2 linked regions of the Aquibium oceanicum genome follow. The protein of the gene in region 1 interacts with the protein of each later gene in a pairwise test. Links are inferred from orthologs where the notes say so. Each region holds a gene or a part of one and is shown on either strand. Other genes may lie near its edges. The genes, in order: BSQ44_RS06305 and lysA.

Region 1 (9,486 bases):
AAGATCGGAATGTCCGCCACCGGCCCGAAGGACCAGTTGAGCAGCTGGCTGGAACCGCCGGTCACCGCAGCCGCGACAGTTACGGCCAGGGAGCCGGTCAGGGTGAGGCTGGGGTAGAGGTCGGCGGCCGCGACGCCGATCGAAGCGCTCTTGGATGCCAATTGCCGCTCCGCCGAACGGATGTCCGGCCGGTTGCGCAAAAGATCCGCGGGTATGCCGCTCGAAGGCTGGAAGCGCGCCACCGGGATGCGTGCGCCTTTCTTGACCGCCTCGAGAAAGGTGCCCGGTTTCTGCCCCGTCAGATAGGCGATCCAGTTGGCCGACTGATAGAAGGAGATCTCGTAGCCGGGCAAAGATGCCTCGGCGATGTTCAGGGCGGCGAGCGTCTGCGCCACCTGCAGACCGCTCGACAGTCCGATCGCCTGTTGCTCGCGTACCAGTGCAAGAGTTTCGCGACGCGATGCGATCGTGTCGCGCGCAATCGCCGCCTGCGCCTGGTAGAGGCGCAAATTGACATATTCCGTCGTGATTTCCGATAGCAGGGTCAGCCGCGCGGTATCGGCATTGGCGAAGGACGCGTCGAGGCTCGCGAGCGACGCCTCGCGGTTCCGGCGATACTTGCCCCAGATGTCGAGAAGCCAGGAGACGTCGAGCGCAGTGCTGTTGGTCAGATTCCGCTCGCTGGTGGAGAGACTGTCGGATTTGCCGGTCGTGCCTTCGAACGTGCTGGAGGATGACCCCGACAGGCTCGGAACCGTATCCGACCTAGCAATGTCCAGATTGGCACGGGCCTGCGCGATCCGTTCGAAGGCTTGGCCGATATCGAGGTTTCCGGCCAGCCCGGAAACGACGATCCGGTCAAGCAATGGATCCTTGAACGCGTGCCACCAGCCGGTTTCCGGGGTGATCGGGCGGCCTGCGTCGGCGGCCGCGATATAGGCCGCGTTCAGCGCGATCGCCGGTGAGGCATAATCAGGCCCAACCGTGCACCCGGCAACCGAAGCCGACAGCAGCAGCGCGATAACCCTCGTAGGAAAGGTCATTTTCTTACCCGCCTTGGAATTGAAGCATGATCGACATGATCTCGGGCCGCGGCCTCAATGGCTCCGTTTCGACCAGAGCCGCAGCGCGAAGCGCTCGAAATCATCGATGAAGGTAAAGACCATCGGAATGACCAACAGGCTCAGCAACGTGGACGTGATCAGCCCGCCGATCACCACGACCCCCATCGGCTGACGGAAGCTCGGGTCGCCGTCGACGAGACTGAGCGCTGCCGGAAGCATGCCGCCCGCCATGGCGATCGTCGTCATCAGGATGGGGCGCGATCGCTTGTGACAGGCGTCGATAAGGGCGTCGATCCGGTCCATGCCGCCGCGGCGCGCTTCGATCGCATACTCCACCAGCAGGATCGAATTCTTCGACACGATCCCCATCAGGAGCAGCAGGCCGATGACCGCAGGCATCGAGAAGCTGGTACCGGACAGGACGAGCGGCATGAGCGCGCCGCCCAAGGCCAGCGGCAGGGCCATCAGGATCGTCAATGGCTGCAGGAAGTCGTGGAACAGCAGCACGAGCACGGCGTAGACGCAGAAAATCCCGATCGCCATCGCGGTGGCGAAGCTCTTGAAGAGTTCGCTCTGCCGCTTCAGATCGCCCTGCTCGATGAAGTCGACGCCGTTCGGCAGGTTCTGGTAGGCCGGCAGTTCCTTCGCCTCCGCCAGCACATCCGACAGGTTGCGGCCGTTGAGCTCGATGGTGATCGATATGTTGCGCGATCGATCGAGGCGGTTGATCTTGCTGGGGCTGGAGCCGATCGAAATCTCGGCGATCGTTCCGAGCGTCACCAGGCCGTCGGTCGCCGACACGGGAATGAGCGAAATCTCGTCGATGGATTTGCGATTGTCGCTCGAAAGCATCGCCCGGATTGGAACCTGCCGTTCCGGCAGGTTGAGCTGCGAAAGCGCCGAATCATAAGCCCCCGCCGTGGCCAGCCGGACCGCGTTCGCGATGGCCTCCGACGTCACCCCGAGGGAGGCTGCTCTCGCGAGATCGGGGCGAATGATCACTTCGGGAGATTGTACGGCAGCCGATGAGGTGACGTTGCCGATCCCTGGAATCGTCCGCACCGCAGTTTCGAGATTGTCGGCTGCCTCCTGCAGGGCAGCAGCGTCGTCGCCGGCAAGAGTGAGCTGCAACTCCGTGCCGCTGCCGCCCGAGCCGACTTCGATGCGAACGCCGGGAATCCCCTCCAGCGCCTTGCGCAGGTCCGCTTCGATTTCGGACTGGGTGATGTCGCGGTCGTCGATCGGCGTCAGGTCGACCACGAGGGTCGAAGAGGTGACGGAACTGGTGCTGCCGCCGCCACTCGGGCCGCCGCCGGTCGAGGCGCTTCCCGAGGCCTGGAAAACGGAGCGGACGTTGTCGACGCCGCCGAGGATCTTGCTTGCCGCTAGCGCGACCTCGTCGGTCTGGTCGAGCGTCGATCCGGGCGGCGTGGTGATCGTGACCTGAGTTTGGCTGTTGTCCGATGCGGGAAAGAAGCCCGTCGAAAGATGGCCGACAATGGCATAGGTGGCGATGAAGAAGATCACCACGGCCGTGAATGGAATCCAGCGATGGCGCAGCGAGCCGCGGACGACGGCGAGATAGGCGCGCATGATCCGCCCGTCTTCCGTCGCATGGTTGCCCGAGGCGCTCATCATATAGGCGGCCATCATCGGCGTGATCAGGCGGGCAACGAGAAGCGAGAACAGGACCGCCACTGAAGCGGTGATGCCGAACTGCTTGAAAATGATGCCGGGAATGCCGCCCATGAAGGCGGTGGGCAGGAAGACGGCGACCAGCGCCATCGAAGTCGCGATCACCGCCAGACCGATTTCGTCCGCCGCCTCCATCGCCGCATCGAACGGCTTCTTGCCCATGTTGAGGTGGCGCTCGATGTTTTCCACCTCGACGATCGCGTCATCGACCAGGATGCCGACGACCAGCGACAGGGCGAGCAAGGTGACGGTGTTCAGCGAGTAGCCGAGGTAGTCCATCACCAGAAAGGTCGGGATGATCGACAGTGGCAATGCAATCGCCGCAAGCAGCGTGGCGCGCCAGTCGAAGAGGAACAGAAATACCACGACGATGGCGATCAAGGCGCCCTCGTAAAGCATGTGCATGGAGGCTTCGTAGTTCTGCTCGGTCGGCAGGATCGTGTTGTAGGCTTCCTCGATCTTCACCTGCGGGTTGGCGCTCGCGAACTCGGTCATGGCCTCGCGGACGGATTCCGTCACGGCGAGGTCCGAATAACCCTTCGAGCGCTTTATCTGGGCGGCGATGACGGGCTTGCCGTTGAGATAGGCAAGGGAGGAGCGGTCGGCATGCGTGTCGACGACATCGCCGATCTCGTCGAGCCGCACCCAGCCGCCATTGGGCAGGGGTATCGGGATTTCGCGTAGTTCCGCGACGGTATCGACGGCCGCCAGGGTGCGGACCGACTGGGAGTTTCCGTTGATTTCAGCTTCGCCGCCCGACATGTCGGACTGAACCTGGTCGATACGCTGGTTGATCACATCGACCCCGACGCCGAGACCGGTCAAAAGGTCCTCGTTGAGTTCGACATAGATTTCCCGGTCGATGCCGCCGAGCCGGCCCACCTCGCCAACGCCATCGATCTTCATGACGGCGCGTTCCATGTCGTTGTCGATGAACCAGCTGAGTTCCGCCTCGTCGAGCTTGTCCGAACTGACGACATAGGTGACGAGCGGCGAGCCGTTGAGATTGACCTTGGAGACGGTCGGCGCATCCATCTCATCCGGCAGGTCGGAGCGCGCTTCGTCCACCGCGTTCGAGACTTCGTCGAGCGCGGTCTGCGGATCCTTGCCGACCTGGAAAGCAACGGAGATGGTGACCGAGCCGTCGGTTATCGTTGTCGTGACCGAATCCAGCATCGACATGCCGGTCAACTGGTCCTCGATCTTTCTGGCGACCTCGGTCTCGAGCTGCGCCGCAGCGGCGCCTTCCAGGCTCGCGCTGATCTGGATCGTCGGCAGATCCATATCGGGGAAATTCTGTACGTCCAGCCTACCGAAGGCCATCAGCCCGGTAATCGTCAGCAGGACGAATGCGAGGATGGGCGGAACCGGATTGCGGATGGCCCAGGCGGAAAAATTCATTGTCCGGCATCCTCTCCGCTCGAGGCCGCAGCGTCATCCAAAGCCGGTGCCGCGCCGGCCGCGCCGGCTGCATTGTCATCCGCATCACTGGCGGACACGAGACGCACCACGGATCCGTCGGCAAGGAAGGCGCCCCCTGCCTTGACCAGCGTCTCGTTGCCTTCGAGCCCGGATGTGATCTCGACGCGATCGCCGTTGCGTCGCCCGGTCTCGACCCGTTTGCGACTGACGGTCGTCGGCGAGCCGTCCTCGATAACGTAGACGTAGGAGAACCCGTCGCGCAGCGTGATGGCGGAACTCGGCACACTGATCGCCTGGCTGGATCCGACGTCGAAATAGCCGCTGACGAAGATGCCGGTCTTGGGGTTGGGATGGTCTCCGTCCGGCGGAACGAGCGAGACGTAGGCCGTCACCCGGCCGGTTTTTTCGGATGCGGTCGGAGCGATCTTGCGCACAGTGCCCTCGACATCGCCGATGGGTGTGGGGATGACGGCGCGGGTGCCTTCGGCGACATGACGCAGCTGCTTGAGCGGGATTTCCGCCTGCCATTCGATCCGGCTCTGGCGGATCAGCTTGAACAACTCGTCACCCGTCGCAACGACGTCGCCCAGGGAGGCCGAACGCGCCGAAATGGTCCCGTCATCGACCGCCAGTATCCGCGTGTGTTCGAGATCGACGCGCGAGGAGGCGAGCGCGGCTTCGGCCGAATCCAGATCGGCTTGCGCTTTCCGTTCAGCCACCAGGTATTCGGTTATCTGCTGGTCGGTCGCCGCCCCCGAGCCTTTGAGTTTCCGCGCCCGATCGCCGTTGGCCTTCGCCTCGTCGAATGCCGCGCGGGCCGACTCGAGATCGGCTTCCCGCTGCTGCACTTCGCTTTCGATCTTGTCGCTGGAGAGCCGCGCCAGTTCCTGCCCGGCCTTCACGATGTCGCCGACTTCACCGTCGACGGATGTGATGCGTTGCCCGGAGATTTCGGCCGAGATCGCCGCTTCCTGCCATGCGGCAAGCCAGCCATTGGCCGGAACGGTCTCCGCCCAGTCATCCATGGTGGGGTTGATGGCTTCGACCGTCAGCGCGGCGGCGGCGGCGTTCGAGCCGGCGCCTTCGTCGCCCGGGTCCTGCGCGAAGGACGGACCGGTGCAGATGAGGGTCAGCAAGACCAGGGATCGGATGAATGGCTGCATGGCAGGAAGGGTCTTTTCGGTTCGGCGCCCCGGTCAGTCCGACCGGTCGGGACAATCCCTAGCGCGGTTGCGCGTTAAGATGTGTCAAGCAGGGTAAACTTGGGAAAATCCGGTCGTCCGATTGCCTGGACTGCTCTAGAAGAAGCACCAGGAGGCTAACGGATGGCGAACGTTCTGCTCGTCGACGATGATGTCGATCTCGGCAAGCTCATTTCCGAATACCTGACGGAGGAAGGATTCAACGTCTTCCACCAGGTAAACGGGCGAGACGTGCTCGCTTTCGTCGCGGAGCACCGGATCGACGTCATCATTCTCGACATCATGCTGCCGGGGATGAACGGCATCGAGATCCTGCGCCGCATCCGCCGCGTCGACAACATTCCCGTGCTCATGATGACCGCGCGCGGCGACGAGGTCGACCGGATCGCCGGGCTCGATCTCGGCGCCGACGATTACCTCGCCAAGCCCTGCTCTCCCGGCGAGCTCGCCGCACGGCTTCGCGCCATCCTCCGCCGCGCCGCGAGTTCGCGTGCCGGCTCCGCCGACACGATCGAGGTCGGCGATCTGAGCATCGACCCGAGGGGGCGCAAGGCCCTGTGGAAGGGCACGATGCTCGCCCTGACCGGAGCGGAGTTCAACCTGATGGAAGCCCTCGCCTCGCGGCCCGGACAGATCGTCAGCCGCGGAGAGCTCTGCGAACTCGGTCTTGGACGCCCACTGACGCGTTTCGAGCGCACCATCGACGTCCACATGTCGTCAATCCGCCAGAAGATGGGGCTGCTCGCCGACGGACGCTCGCCCATCGTCAACGTTCGCGGTCAGGGCTATCAACTCGTCACGGGGTAGCTCAATTGATCGCGCGGTTCTTCAGCTATATCCTGGGTGCGATCGTTCTCAACATCGTCGTGGTGTTGGCGCTGGTCCTGCTGCTCGACTTGCCTCCGCCGGGAAACGGGCGCGCGAAGGGAGCTCAGCCCTATCTCCTCGAACTCCTGAAGAAGGCGCATGACGAGGGGACGGACGTCACGACACTTCAGCCGGTCGCGATTCCTGGAGATCCGTCGGTCGCGTTCGTCGTCCGGCAGGTCGCCGCACAGAGCGAAGCCTGCAGCGCGAACCAGACGATCGCGGTCCAGGCAGACGGCGACTGCCTGGTCATCGACATGATCGCACCGACGCCGCGGCTGTTTGCACGGATCGAATCGGTCATCCTGCCGCTGGCCATCGGCATCCTCGTCAGCATCCTTGCCGCCATTCTGCTCGCCAAACGCTTCCTGCAGCCGGTGCAGGTGATCGCCGATGGGCTGGACGAGCTCGCCGCGGGGCGGTTCGACCAGCGTGTCTCGGGTCGATTGACACGATCCGACAGGTCTTTCCGGAAACTCGGCGCGCTCGTCGACGAGGCATCGGGGCGCCTGCAACGCCTCAACCGGGACCGCGAAAGGCTGTTTCACGACATCTCGCACGAGATCCGCTCACCGCTTGCCCGTCTGCAGGTCGCGCTCGGGATCGTTCGCAGATCGCCCGCCCGCATCGATGGTCTGCTTCCGCAGCTCGAGGCCGACATCGAAAGAATGGACCGGCTGATCGACGAGATTCTGATGCTTGCACGTATCGACGGGAGCAGCCATCAGCCGATGGACTTCGGACCGATCGATCTGCTCGATATCCTCGACCCGATCATCGCCGATGCCAATTTCGAGGGTGCCGAGCGTTCGGTCACCTGTCGCTATGAAGGGATAGACGGGATCCACATCGACGGCTCCGCGGAGCTCATCTATCGCGCGCTGGAGAACGTCATTCGCAACGCGATGCGGCATACGGACGAGAGCACGGAAGTCGTGGTCGCGGGCAGCGAGGAAGGTGGTACGTATTCCATCACGGTCCGAGACCATGGACCTGGCGCCGCCGAAGACGACCTGATCCATCTCACCGAGCCATTCTACAGGGCGAACTCGGACACGCGCTCGGGTGCAGGCCTCGGGCTAGCGATCGCACTCCACGCGACGCATCTGCATCATGGCTCGATTTCCATTTCCAACGAGCCCCACGGCGGGTTGTGTGTCTGCCTCACCCTGCCAAGAAGGCCAGCTGACTGAAATGCGCCCCCGCGGATGGCGGGATCGAGCATGCCAGACGGCAGGAGTAAGCGTTACGTGGATGAGGAATTTAACCGAGTGCTTCCAAACGTCTGAGAAGGCACGTGTGCGACCTAGGACAATGGAAAACCGTTCGGGAATGCGAATTAGCCTGCCAGTGGCGCGGCAGGTTACCGCTGGCAAAAACGTATGTTCGCTTCCGGCGTCTCCTCGCCCGAAAGCAGTCGGTCGGCAAAGCGCCCCAAATCGCTAAGGACTCGTTGGCCGAGCGTCGGATTTCTCACGTTCTCTGCCAGAACCCGACAGTCAGCAGACGATTTCCATTTCCAACGAGCCCCACGGCGGGTTGTGTGTCTGCCTCACCCTGCCAAGAAGGCCAGCTGACTGAAATGCGCCCCCGCGGATGGCGGGATCGAGCATGCCAGACGGCAGGAGTAAGCGTTACGTGGATGAGGAATTTAACCGAGTGCTTCCAAACGTCTGAGAAGGCACGTGTGCGACCTAGGACAATGGAAAACCGTTCGGGAATGCGAATTAGCCTGCCAGTGGCGCGGCAGGTTACCGCTGGCAAAACGTATGTTCGCTTCCGGCGTCTCCTCGCCCGAAAGCAGTCGGTCGGCAAAGCGCCCCAAATCGCTAAGGACTCGTTGGCCGAGCGTCGGATTTCTCACGTTCTCTGCCAGAACCCGACAGTCAGCAGATGATGCGGTGGACGGCTCTCCTCCCTCCGTGCGGTATGATGGCGGGATTAGAGCTGGAGGAGCACCATGATGAGCAACATCACGACAATCGGTCTGGATATCGCGAAGTCCGTATTTCAAGTCCACGCAGTGGATTCCGCCGGCGAGATTGTCGTTCGCCGAAAGCTGACGCGAGGGCGTGTCCTCGCCTTCTTCGAGAGCCTGCCGCGATGCCTGGTCGGAATCGAGGCCTGCAGCTCTTCGCATTATTGGGCTCGCGAGCTGATCGCACGCGGCCATGATGTGCGGCTGCTGCCGGCACAGTACGTAAAGCTTTATCTGAAGCGACAGAAGAATGATGCCGCGGACGCTGAGGCGATCTGCGAGGCCGTGACCCGACCGACCATGCGCTTCGTGCCGGTGAAATCCCCCGAGCAGCAAAGCGTGATGATGCTGCATCGGGTGCGGCTGATGCTCAACCGCCAGCGCACTCAGATATCGAACGCGCTGCGGTCCCACCTGTCCGAGTTCGGGGTCGTGGCGCCGATCGGGCGGAATGGAATTGAACAATTGCTCGTGGTCATCAACGACGAGAACGACGCCAGGATACCCGCTGACGCACGGCTATGCCTGCGGATGCTGGAGGCACAGCTTCGGGTCGTGAAGCAACAGATCCTCGAAAACGATCGCCGGGTCCGGGCGAGTGCACGAGAGAGCGAGCTGGGTCGCAGGTTGATGGAAGTCCCGGGCGTCGGCCCGCTGTTGGCGAGTGCGTTCGTCGCGACCGTCGCCGATCCGCACGCCTTCAGGTCGGGGCGATGCCTATCCGCCTGGATCGGGCTCGTTCCGAAGCAAAACTCCAGCGGTGGCAAGGAGAGACTCGGCAGTATCTCCAAGGCAGGCAATCGCTACCTGCGACAGATGCTCGTCGTCGGAGCGATGGCGGTCATCCGCTTTGCCGAGCGGAACGGGACCAGGCGGCCGTGGCTCGTGCAGCTGATGGCTCGGCGAACGACCAAGGTTGCAGCCGTTGCGCTCGCCAACAAGACCGCTCGGATGGTCTGGGCATTGATGACTGGCGGTGAGCGCTACCGGGAGCCGACCGTCACATAGAACGAGACAAGGCGAGCGATCGCCGCCGAGGTTGGAAAGGGCGGACAGGAGATAATGCACAAAGCCGGTTTAAACCGCCGGATCAGGAAAACCCACTGGGGCCGCGCACTTCGAGTGCGAGCAAACGATCGGGACCTGAGACGCGCGAATGGCATTATGGCCAGCGGCACATGACAGGCCGCACCTACAGGTCGGATACATGGCCGCACCAACCAGCAGATGCAAAAGGCTCAAAGAATCCCTTGCCAAC
Region 2 (9,319 bases), 540 kb from region 1 along the record:
GCATGATGCCGTCTTCGACATAGCCGATAACCACGGCGCCGGATTTGACCGAACGGGCCGCATAGGCTTCGACGAAGCCGTCGTCGGTGTATCCGTTGAAGCGGTCGCGCCTGCTCGCGGGCGTCAGCCGCAGGAGGTGATTACGGAAATCCGCAAAGTCCCCTGTGGCGAGATCCCGAATATGTCCGGCAGGGGCGGTCTCTGTTTTTGGTGAAACATTCAGCATGGCGTCAATCATCCTCGGTTTCCTCCCGAGTCGTCGACTCTCGCGCTGCACATATTGTGCACTGCAGCAAATTGTTCAATCGGTCTGGACGTGCTCTTGCCCGCGCCGGACGCAGGGGAGCCATGCATATGGGCCGGAGCTGGAATTTTCACCGCTAACACACGGACGCGACGATGGAGCGAGCGCAATCCGCGGATTCATGCCGTCACAGTTTCCACGCTGTGACGGGCCGGATGGCCGGCGTCAGAATTCGAACTTCATCCGGGAAGTGCCGAACATGTTGCGGAAGGGATCCCGAGGGTGTTCGGCGTGAGGCGAGCCGTGAAACGGCGCCGTGCTCGCGTCGCCCTGCTTCGCCTTCTGAGTGGCCGTCTTCTGCACGACCGTCTTTCGATCGTCGGCCTCTTCGCGGCGCGACGCCTGTTTGTTCAGCGTAGGCATGACCCCCTCCGAACTCCTTACTATTCTCGGCGATGTCCCTGAGATGAATCGCCGTTGTCCCAAGCCCGGAGACTAGATCAATTCGGCGGGGCCGGGCGTCACAAATGGTGTCTCCCTGTTACCTGGCTTGCGGCGCGGTATCGCCCCGTGCGGCATCGACGAGCCGCAAAGCGTCCGGGCTTGCCCACTCGGCCGGGCCGTTCATGTGGGCGAGTAGGCACCCCTCGTCGTCGATCAGGAGTGTGACGGGCAACCCGAGCGCCAGCGAGCGCTTCTTGAGGTCGTTGAAGAGCGCCAGGGTGTTGTCCCGGTAGTAGGCGAGCGATTCGACGCCGGTTTCGGCGAGAAACTTCTTCGGCTTGGTATCGTCGCCGGTGTCCACGTTGACGGCGACCACCTCGAAGTCCGCGCCGCCCCGCTCCTTCTGCAACGCGTCCAGCGCCGGCATCTCGGCCCGGCACGGTGCGCACCAGGTGGCCCAGAGGTTCATCAGGACCGTCTTGCCCGCGAATTCACGGATGCTGGTTGGAGCGCCGTCCGGCGCGTTGAAAGAAAGATCGCTGACCGGCTGCGGCGGAGAGGCGGCGAGCATGGCGGCCACCTCCCCCGTCGCGGAAGCTGCCACGGTGTCGGCGAATTCCTGCTTTGCCGCACAGGTCGCCTCCTCGGCCGCGACGAGCGGCGAAGCGGAATTGTTGCCATCCCCCGCGCTCGTCACGTATACCGCAGTCGCGCCGGCAACGAGGCCCGCGACCGCGGCAATCAGGATCATGCGTGATGCCGGCAGGTGCAAGTTCTTCAGTGCCATTCGAAACTCCAGGGCCCGGTTATCACCATGAGCGACGACAAGACCAGCAACCAGATGTGGGGCGGACGATTTGCCTCGGGTCCGGCGGCGGTGATGGAAGCGATCAACGCTTCCATCGGCTTCGACAGGAAGCTCTACTCGCAGGATATTCGCGGCTCGCTCGCGCATAGCGAAATGCTTGCCGAGAAAGGCATAATTTCGGCAGAGGATCAAAGCCGCATCGCTCACGGGCTGAACACGATCCTGCGAGAGATCGAGGAGGGGACGTTCACCTTCTCCACCCGGCTCGAGGACATCCACATGAACGTCGAGGCGAGGCTGGCGGAACTGATCGGCCCCGCCGCGGGCAGGCTGCACACCGCGCGGTCGCGAAACGACCAGGTGGCGGTGGACTTCCGCCTGTGGGTCAAGGAAGAACTCGTGAGCACAGCCGAGGGGTTGAAGCGGCTGATCGCCGCGTTCCTCGATCGCGCCGAAGAGCATGCGGCGACGGTGATGCCGGGCTTCACCCACCTGCAGAGTGCCCAGCCGGTGACGTTCGGCCACCACTGCATGGCCTATGTCGAGATGTTCGCGCGCGACCTGTCCCGAGTGCGGGACGCCGTAGAGCGCCTCGACGAGAGCCCGCTCGGCGCCGCGGCGCTCGCCGGAACCGGGTTCCCCATCGACCGCCAGGCGACCGCCAGGGCGCTCGGCTTCCGGGAACCGACGCGCAACTCCATCGACAGCGTCTCGGATCGCGATTTCGCGCTGGAGTTCCTCGCCGTCGCCTCGATCTGCGCGACCCACCTTTCGCGGCTCGCCGAGGAGATCGTCATCTGGTCGACGCCGCAGTTCGGCTTCGTGCGCCTGTCGGATTCCTTTTCAACCGGCTCGTCGATCATGCCCCAGAAGAAGAACCCCGACGCCGCCGAACTGGTGCGCGCCAAGACGGGCCGCGTGAACGGTCATCTCGTGGGGCTCCTCACCGTGATGAAGGGGCTGCCGCTCGCCTATTCGAAGGACATGCAGGAGGACAAGGAAGCGGTCTTCGACGCCGCCGAGGCGCTGGACCTGATGATCGCCGCCATGACGGGCATGGTCTCCGACATGACCGTCAACGCGGATGCCATGAAGCGCGCCGCCGGTTCCGGCTATTCGACAGCCACGGACCTCGCGGACTGGCTGGTGCGAGTGCTCGGCCTTCCCTTCCGCGAGGCGCATCACGTCACCGGTCGGGCAGTGGCCATGGCCGAGGCGAAGAAGACCGGGTTGGAGAAACTCTCGCTCGAGGATCTCCAGACCCTTCACTCCGGCATTACCGAAGACGTCTATTCGGTGCTCTCGGTGCGCAACTCCGTGAGCAGCCGCACCTCGTTCGGCGGGACCGCCCCGTCGCAGGTCCGCAGGCAGACACGCTACTGGAGAAAGCGCCTGGCCAAAGCCTGACGGCTTCGTCCAAAACGGGTGCACAGGCGCAAAAACTCCGGTAAAGACGTGCCGGTAACGATGAGGGTGATCATGTCTTTCCGCAAGATTGCGTCGATGCTGATCCTGTGCGCCGTCGGCTTTTCTGTGCTGGCCGGATGCGGCCGCCGCAATGCGCCGATCACTCCCTACGAGGCGGCGCTCCAGGAACGGCGCGAGGCACAGGAAGCCGGCGAGGCGCTTCCCCCCGAACCCGCACCGCCGAAGGAAGACCGCCGCTTCCTGCTCGATCCGCTGATCGACTGACAGGCGGACAACGATCGCTTCCATGCCGGTGAACTGACGTGAACCACTTCGAATTCCGTGACGGCGTCCTCCACGCGGAGGACGTGCCGGTCGCCGACATCGCGGCGGCGGTCGGGACGCCGTTCTACTGCTACTCCACAGCCACGCTCGTCAGGCACTATCGCGTCTTCGCGTCGGCCTTCTCGGACATGGATGCCCTCGTCTGCTACGCGATGAAGGCCAACTCCAACCAGGCGATCCTGAGGACGCTGGCGGCCGAGGGCGCAGGCGCGGACGTGGTTTCGGAAGGAGAACTTCGCCGGGCGCTCGCAGCGGGCATTCCACCGCAGAAGATCGTGTTCTCGGGCGTCGGAAAGACCGCTTCCGAGATGGATTTCGGTCTTTCCGCCGGAATCCAATGCTTCAACGTGGAGTCCGAGCCGGAGCTCGAACTGCTGTCGGCGCGCTGCGCGGCGACCGGCCGGGAGACCGGCATCTCGCTGCGCATCAACCCGGACGTGGACGCGCGCACCCACAAGAAGATTTCGACCGGAAAGGCGGAAAACAAGTTCGGCATTCCCTGGCAGCGCGCGCGGGCGGTCTATCGTCGCGCGGCGGAACTGCCCGGGCTGCGGCCCATCGGCATCGACATGCACATCGGCAGCCAAATCACCGATCTGCAGCCCTTCGACGACGCCTTCCTGCTGCTGACCGACCTGACCGAGACGCTGCGCGCGGATGGCCACGCCATCGAACATGTCGATCTCGGCGGCGGGCTCGGCATTCCGTACCGGACCGACAACAACCCGCCCCCCTCGCCCGAAGCCTATGCGGAGATCGCCCGCAAGCACGTCTCGAAGCTCGGCCTGAAGGTGATCGTCGAACCCGGCCGGCTGCTCGTCGGGAATGCCGGGATCCTGGTGACCTCGGTGATCTACTTGAAGGAAGGTGACGCCAAGAACTTCGTCATCGTCGACGCGGCCATGAACGACCTGATCCGCCCGACGCTCTACGACGCCTTCCACGAGATCAAGCCGGTCAGGATCGGTGCCGAACGCGGGCCGCGCATGACCGCCGACATCGTGGGTCCGGTCTGCGAGACGGGCGACTATCTCGGCCACGACCGCGAACTGCCGTTGCTTTCGTCCGGCGACCTTCTCTACGTGGGTACCGCGGGCGCCTATGGCGCCGTGCAGGCTGGCACCTACAACACGCGGCTGCTCGTGCCGGAGGTGCTCGTCAACGGCGACCGCTTCCACGTCGTCCGCCCGCGTCCAACCTACGAAGACCTGATCGGCCGGGATTCAGTTCCTGACTGGCTCGGCTAGCGAGCCCCATGTCTCACGGTGGGCGCTCTTATCACGTTTTGTTTGATCGCCTCGTCTTCGCCTGGTTTTCCGCTATTCTCCCGACTCGCGACCAACGAAACGTCCGCTCACGAGGATCGGGACTGACATGTCGAATTCCGGAGCCGTCGGCCGCCAAGGGATTGCACGACTGACGCGGACGCGGTTTGCGACGCGCTTTGCCATCGCCTTCGAGCGGCTGTGGCCGCTGCTGCTGCCGCTGGTCCTGACCGGCGCCCTCTTCGTCTCCGTTTCGTGGCTCGGACTGTTCCGGGTCGTCCCCGAAGCCGTGCGCATCGGATTGCTGGTACTCTTTGCCATCGCCGCTTTGGCGGCGCTCTATCCGCTGCGCTATTTCCGCATGCCGGCCGCGCGAGCCATCGACCGCCGCATAGAACGGGCAAACAGCCTGGAGCATGCTCCGGTCTCGACGCAAACGGATCGCCTCGTCGGTCCGTCCGACGATTTTTCCGACGCGCTGTGGCGCGAGCATCAGCGCCGCATGTCCGAGAAGCTGGACCGGCTGTCGGGCGACATGCCGCGCCCGCGAATCCCCGAACGCGACCCCTGGGCCCTGCGGGCGCTCGTCGGCCTGCTGCTCGTCGTCGCGTTCGCCTTTTCCGGCGGACCGCTGGGCGGAAGGCTCGGTGATGCCTTCCGCGCCCACGGCTCCGACGATGTCCTGCCGGTGCGCATCGATGCCTGGGTCACGCCGCCGGCCTACACGGGCAAGCCGCCGGTCTTCATGACCGCCGAAGCCAATCGCGACCAGCCGCTTTTCGTCGTGCCCCAGGACAGCGAGATTTCCCTGCGGGTGACCGGGGGAAGTGGAGCGGAAACGCTTGCCTTCGGAGATGCAGCCGGCGGGGAAAGCCTCGTCGAACCGACCGATCCTGTCGTGGCAAGCACGGCGGCGGAGCCGCGGCGCAGCACGGGAACCCGGCAATTCGCCTTCAGGCTGACCCAGGACGGTTCGCTCACGCTGAAGGCGGGGGAGGAGAGTATCCGCTCGTGGAGCTTCTCCGTCATTCCCGACACCCCGCCGGTCATCGCTTTTGCCGGGGAGCCGAAGCGGGCAGTGAACGGGACGCTGGAACTTGCCTATACGATCGAGGACGATTACGGCGCCGCGTCCGCGCGCACGGTCATCGATCCGCGCGATGAAGCCGCTCCCGAAGCGCGACCTCTCTACGATGCGCCGGAAATGCCACTCACGGTGCCGCGCCGCGGCGGCCGGGACAATGCGGCAAAGACCTCGAAGGACCTGACCGAGCACCCGTGGGCGGGCGTCGACGTGACACTGACCTTGGCCGCGACAGACGATGCCGGGCAGGAAGCCTTCAGCGAACCCAGGCAGCTGAAGCTGCCGGAACGGCCGTTTTCCAACCCGCTGGCACGCGCGCTCATCGAGCAGCGCCGGATCTTGGCGCTCGACACCAACCGCAGACCGCGGGTACTCGACCTCATGGATGCGATCACCCTTCGCCCGGAGGATACGATCGACAACATGTCCCACTTCCTCGCCATTCGCAGCGCGCGCAGTCGTCTGGCGGGCGCCTATAACGACGATCAGTTGCGGGAGGTGGTGGACTATCTCTGGGAGATCGCGCTCGGTATCGAGGATGGCGACCTTTCGGCGGCCGAAAAGCGGCTCCGTGCCGCGCAGGAGGCGCTCAAGAATGCGCTGGAGAACGGTGCATCCGACGAGGAGATCGATCAGCTCATGGCCGAGTTGCGCGAAGCGATGCAGGAGTTCCTGCGCGAGTTCGCCGAGCGGGCGGCGCGCGATCCCAACATGTCCATGCAGCAGATGCCGCAGAACGGCCAGGAGCTTCGGCAGAGCGATCTCGAGCGGATGATGGACCAGATCGAGGAACTGGCGAAGTCCGGCGCCCGCGACCAGGCGCAGGAACTGCTCTCGCAGCTCCAGAACATGATGAACAACCTCCAGGCGGGCCGCCAGCAGCAACAGCAGCAAGGCGGCCAGCAGGGCGAGATGCGCCAGCAGATGGACAAGCTGGGCGAGATCATGCGCCGCCAGCAGGAGATGATGAACGAGACCCACCGGCTCGAGCAGATGCAGCGCGGCCAGCGACAGCGCGGCCAGAACCGCGCCGAGCAGCGGGGGCCGCGGGGCGAGGATCCGGGCCAGCAGGACGGCCAGCAACCCGGCGAGGGTCAGGGGCAGGGAATGTCGCCGGAAGAACTGGCGGAAGCCCTGCGACAGCTCCAGGAAAGCCAGGGGCAGCTTCAGGGCGAACTCGGCCAGCTGATGGAGGACCTTCAGGGCATGGGCATCCAGCCCGGGGAGGGTTTCGGCGAGGCCGGCGACGCCATGGGAGAGGCCGGCGACGCGCTTGGTGAAGGACAGGGAGAACGCGCAGTCGGCGAGCAGGGCCGCGCGCTCGAAGCCCTCCGGCGCGGCGCGCAGGACATGATGCAGCAGATGCAGCAGGCCATGCAGGGCGATCAGGGCGGATCGGGCGAGGGCGGACGCCAGCAGAGTTCCGATCGCGATCCGCTCGGCCGCCCGCGAGCGACGACCGGTCCCGACTTCGGTGAGACGGTCAAAGTTCCCGACGAGATCGACGTGCAGCGGGCCAGAAGGATCCTGGAAGCGATCCGGGAGCGGCTCGGAAACGCGCTGAGCCCCGAGCTCGAAAAGGACTATCTCGAACGGCTGCTGGAAATGCGTTGATCTGCAGATCCGCGGATCACCGCCTGACGAAGGTCAGGTAGGCCGGCATGCGGCCTTCCCGCTTAGCCTTGGCTTCGTAGCGCGTTCCCGGCCAGCCCTCGTAGGGCCGGCGCCAGTCGTCGGCCGATGCTGCGATCCATTCGAATTCCGGATGGCGACGGATGTGCAAGAGCGTCCAGTCGACGTAGTGTCCGATGTCCGATGCGAAGCGGAAGCGCGCGCCGGGACGCATGACGCGGGCAAAGCGGTCCAGGTTGTCGTCGTTGACGAAGCGACGTTTCCAGTGGCGTTTCTTCGGCCAGGGATCGGGATAGAACAGGTCTATGCCCGACAGTCCCGCCTCGGGCAGCCAGTCCAGGAGTCGCGTGGCATCGTCGTCGTGGAGACGGACGTTCTTCCGCCCCGCCTCGCTCGCGGCGACGATGAACTTCGCCATGCCGCCGACGAACGGCTCGACCCCGATGGAGCCGGTACGTGGAAACCGCTCGGTCTCGTGAAGGAGATGCTCGCCGCCGCCGAAGCCTATTTCAAGGCGCACCGCATCGACGGGCACATCGAAGAGATCGGCGAGGGTGGCCGGTGCGGGGCGGTCGAGATCGAGCGAGAGAGCGGGCAGCACCTCGTCCATGGCCGAGGCCTGGCGCGGCCGCAGCGGTTTGCCCTGCCTGCGGCCGAAAAACGCCCCAGCGGCGCGTGATCCCTCGTTGTCGGGCATGTTCCGTCCGCTCGACGCGGCCGTCGTTCTTCAGCTGGCGACGGCGTCCTTGATGGCTTTGACGAGGTCGGTCTTTTCCCAGGAGAAGGCGCCGTCGCGGCCGGGTTTGCGGCCGAAATGGCCGTAGGCGGCTGTGCGGGCGTAGATCGGGCGGTTGAGATCGAGATGGCGGCGGATGCCCGACGGCGACAGGTCCATCACCTTGCGCAGCGCGGCCTCGACCGCCGCCTCCTCCACCGTGCCCGTGCCGTGCAGGTCGACGTAGATCGACAGCGGCTGGGCCACGCCGATGGCGTATGACAGCTGGATGGTGCAGCGCTCGGCGAGCTTGGCCGCCACCACGTTCTTGGCCAGATAACGCGCCGCGTAGGCGGCCGAGCGGTCGACCTTGGTCGTGTCCTTGCCCGAGAACGCGCCGCCGCCATGCGGCGCCGCCCCGCCATAGGTGTCGACGATGATCTTGCGGCCCGTCAGGCCCGCGTCGCCGTCAGGCCCGCCGATGACGAACTTGCCGGTCGGGTTGACGTACCAGTTGCAGTCCTTGGCGATCGGCAGGTCGCCCAGCGCCTCGCGGATGTAGGGCTCGACCACCTGGCGCACCTTCTTGGAGTCCCAGCCCGCCTCGAGATGCTGCGTCGACAGGACGATCTGCGTCACCTCGGCCGGCTTCCCGTCGGCGTAGCGCACCGTCACCTGGCTCTTGGCGTCGGGCCCCAGCCGGGAGGCCTCGCCCTCGCCCTTGTGGCGGGCGGCGGCCAGGAGCTCCAGGATCTTGTGGCTGTAGTAGATCGGCGCCGGCATCAGGTCCGGCGTCTCGCGGCAGGCATAGCCGAACATGATGCCCTGGTCGCCCGCGCCTTCCTCGCCCTGCCGGTCCGACGCGTTGTCGACACCCTGCGCGATGTCGGCCGACTGGCCGTGCAGGAGCACGTCGATGCGCGCCTTCTTCCAGTGGAAGCCGTCCTGCTCGTAGCCGATGGCGCGGATCGCCTTGCGCGCCGCCGACTTGAACTTCGACGGGTTGATGATGGGGAACTCCTTGGCGTCCTCCAGGACGTTGCCGTCCTTGTCCTGCTTGAGCAGCGACTTCGGCACCCGCACCTCGCCGGCGATCACCACGCGGTTGGTGGTGGCCAGCGTCTCGCAGGCGACGCGCACGTCCCAGGGGTCCATGCCCGCCTTCTTCGCCTCCCGGTAGACCAGATCGACGATCTCGTCGGAGATGCGGTCGCAGACCTTGTCGGGATGGCCTTCGGATACGGATTCGCTGGTGAAGAGGTAGTTCGAGCGCGCCACGGGTGTCCCCTCAAGAAAGGCGCGAAACGGCGGGATGCCGTTTCGCGCGCGCGTCTGTTAGCCGAGCCCGTCACCATGCGTCAAGCATGCACACGCC

The links.
Region 2: the proteins of BSQ44_RS06305 (region 1) and lysA interact in binary tests that used the Escherichia coli proteins (3 or more experiments, as listed by UniProt). The link is inferred for Aquibium oceanicum from one-to-one orthologs.

The regions. Positions count from the first base shown.
Region 1 is NZ_CP018171.1:1,259,181-1,268,666, forward strand. The notes cover bases 4,349-7,348. They hold BSQ44_RS06305 (response regulator transcription factor), read left to right. Parts: upstream 4,349-5,506; coding sequence 5,507-6,190; downstream 6,191-7,348. Other genes in these bases: BSQ44_RS06300 (efflux RND transporter periplasmic adaptor subunit), read right to left, coding at 4,349-5,344; BSQ44_RS06310 (sensor histidine kinase), read left to right, coding at 6,196-7,348. Also shown: BSQ44_RS06290 (efflux transporter outer membrane subunit), read right to left, coding at 1-1,043; BSQ44_RS06295 (efflux RND transporter permease subunit), read right to left, coding at 1,098-4,160; more of BSQ44_RS06300, read right to left, coding at 4,157-4,348; more of BSQ44_RS06310, read left to right, coding at 7,349-7,443; BSQ44_RS06315 (IS110 family RNA-guided transposase), read left to right, coding at 8,214-9,236. UniProt on the Escherichia coli protein: Response regulator member of the two-component regulatory system CpxA/CpxR which responds to envelope stress response by activating expression of downstream genes including cpxP, degP, dsbA and ppiA.
Region 2 is NZ_CP018171.1:720,091-729,409, reverse strand. What follows is about bases 2,528-5,360. They hold lysA (diaminopimelate decarboxylase), read left to right. Parts: upstream 2,528-3,226; coding sequence 3,227-4,495; downstream 4,496-5,360. Other genes in these bases: BSQ44_RS03615 (TIGR02302 family protein), read left to right, coding at 4,623-5,360; BSQ44_RS03625 (hypothetical protein), read left to right, coding at 2,976-3,188; argH (argininosuccinate lyase), read left to right, coding at 2,528-2,903. In the rest of the region: BSQ44_RS03645 (GNAT family N-acetyltransferase), read right to left, coding at 1-238; BSQ44_RS03640 (hypothetical protein), read right to left, coding at 470-667; thiol:disulfide interchange protein TlpA, read right to left, coding at 786-1,475; more of argH, read left to right, coding at 1,503-2,527; more of BSQ44_RS03615, read left to right, coding at 5,361-7,211; tRNA (guanine(46)-N(7))-methyltransferase TrmB, read right to left, coding at 7,228-7,926; metK (methionine adenosyltransferase), read right to left, coding at 7,957-9,222. UniProt on the Escherichia coli protein: Specifically catalyzes the decarboxylation of meso-diaminopimelate (meso-DAP) to L-lysine. Is not active against the DD- or LL-isomers of diaminopimelate.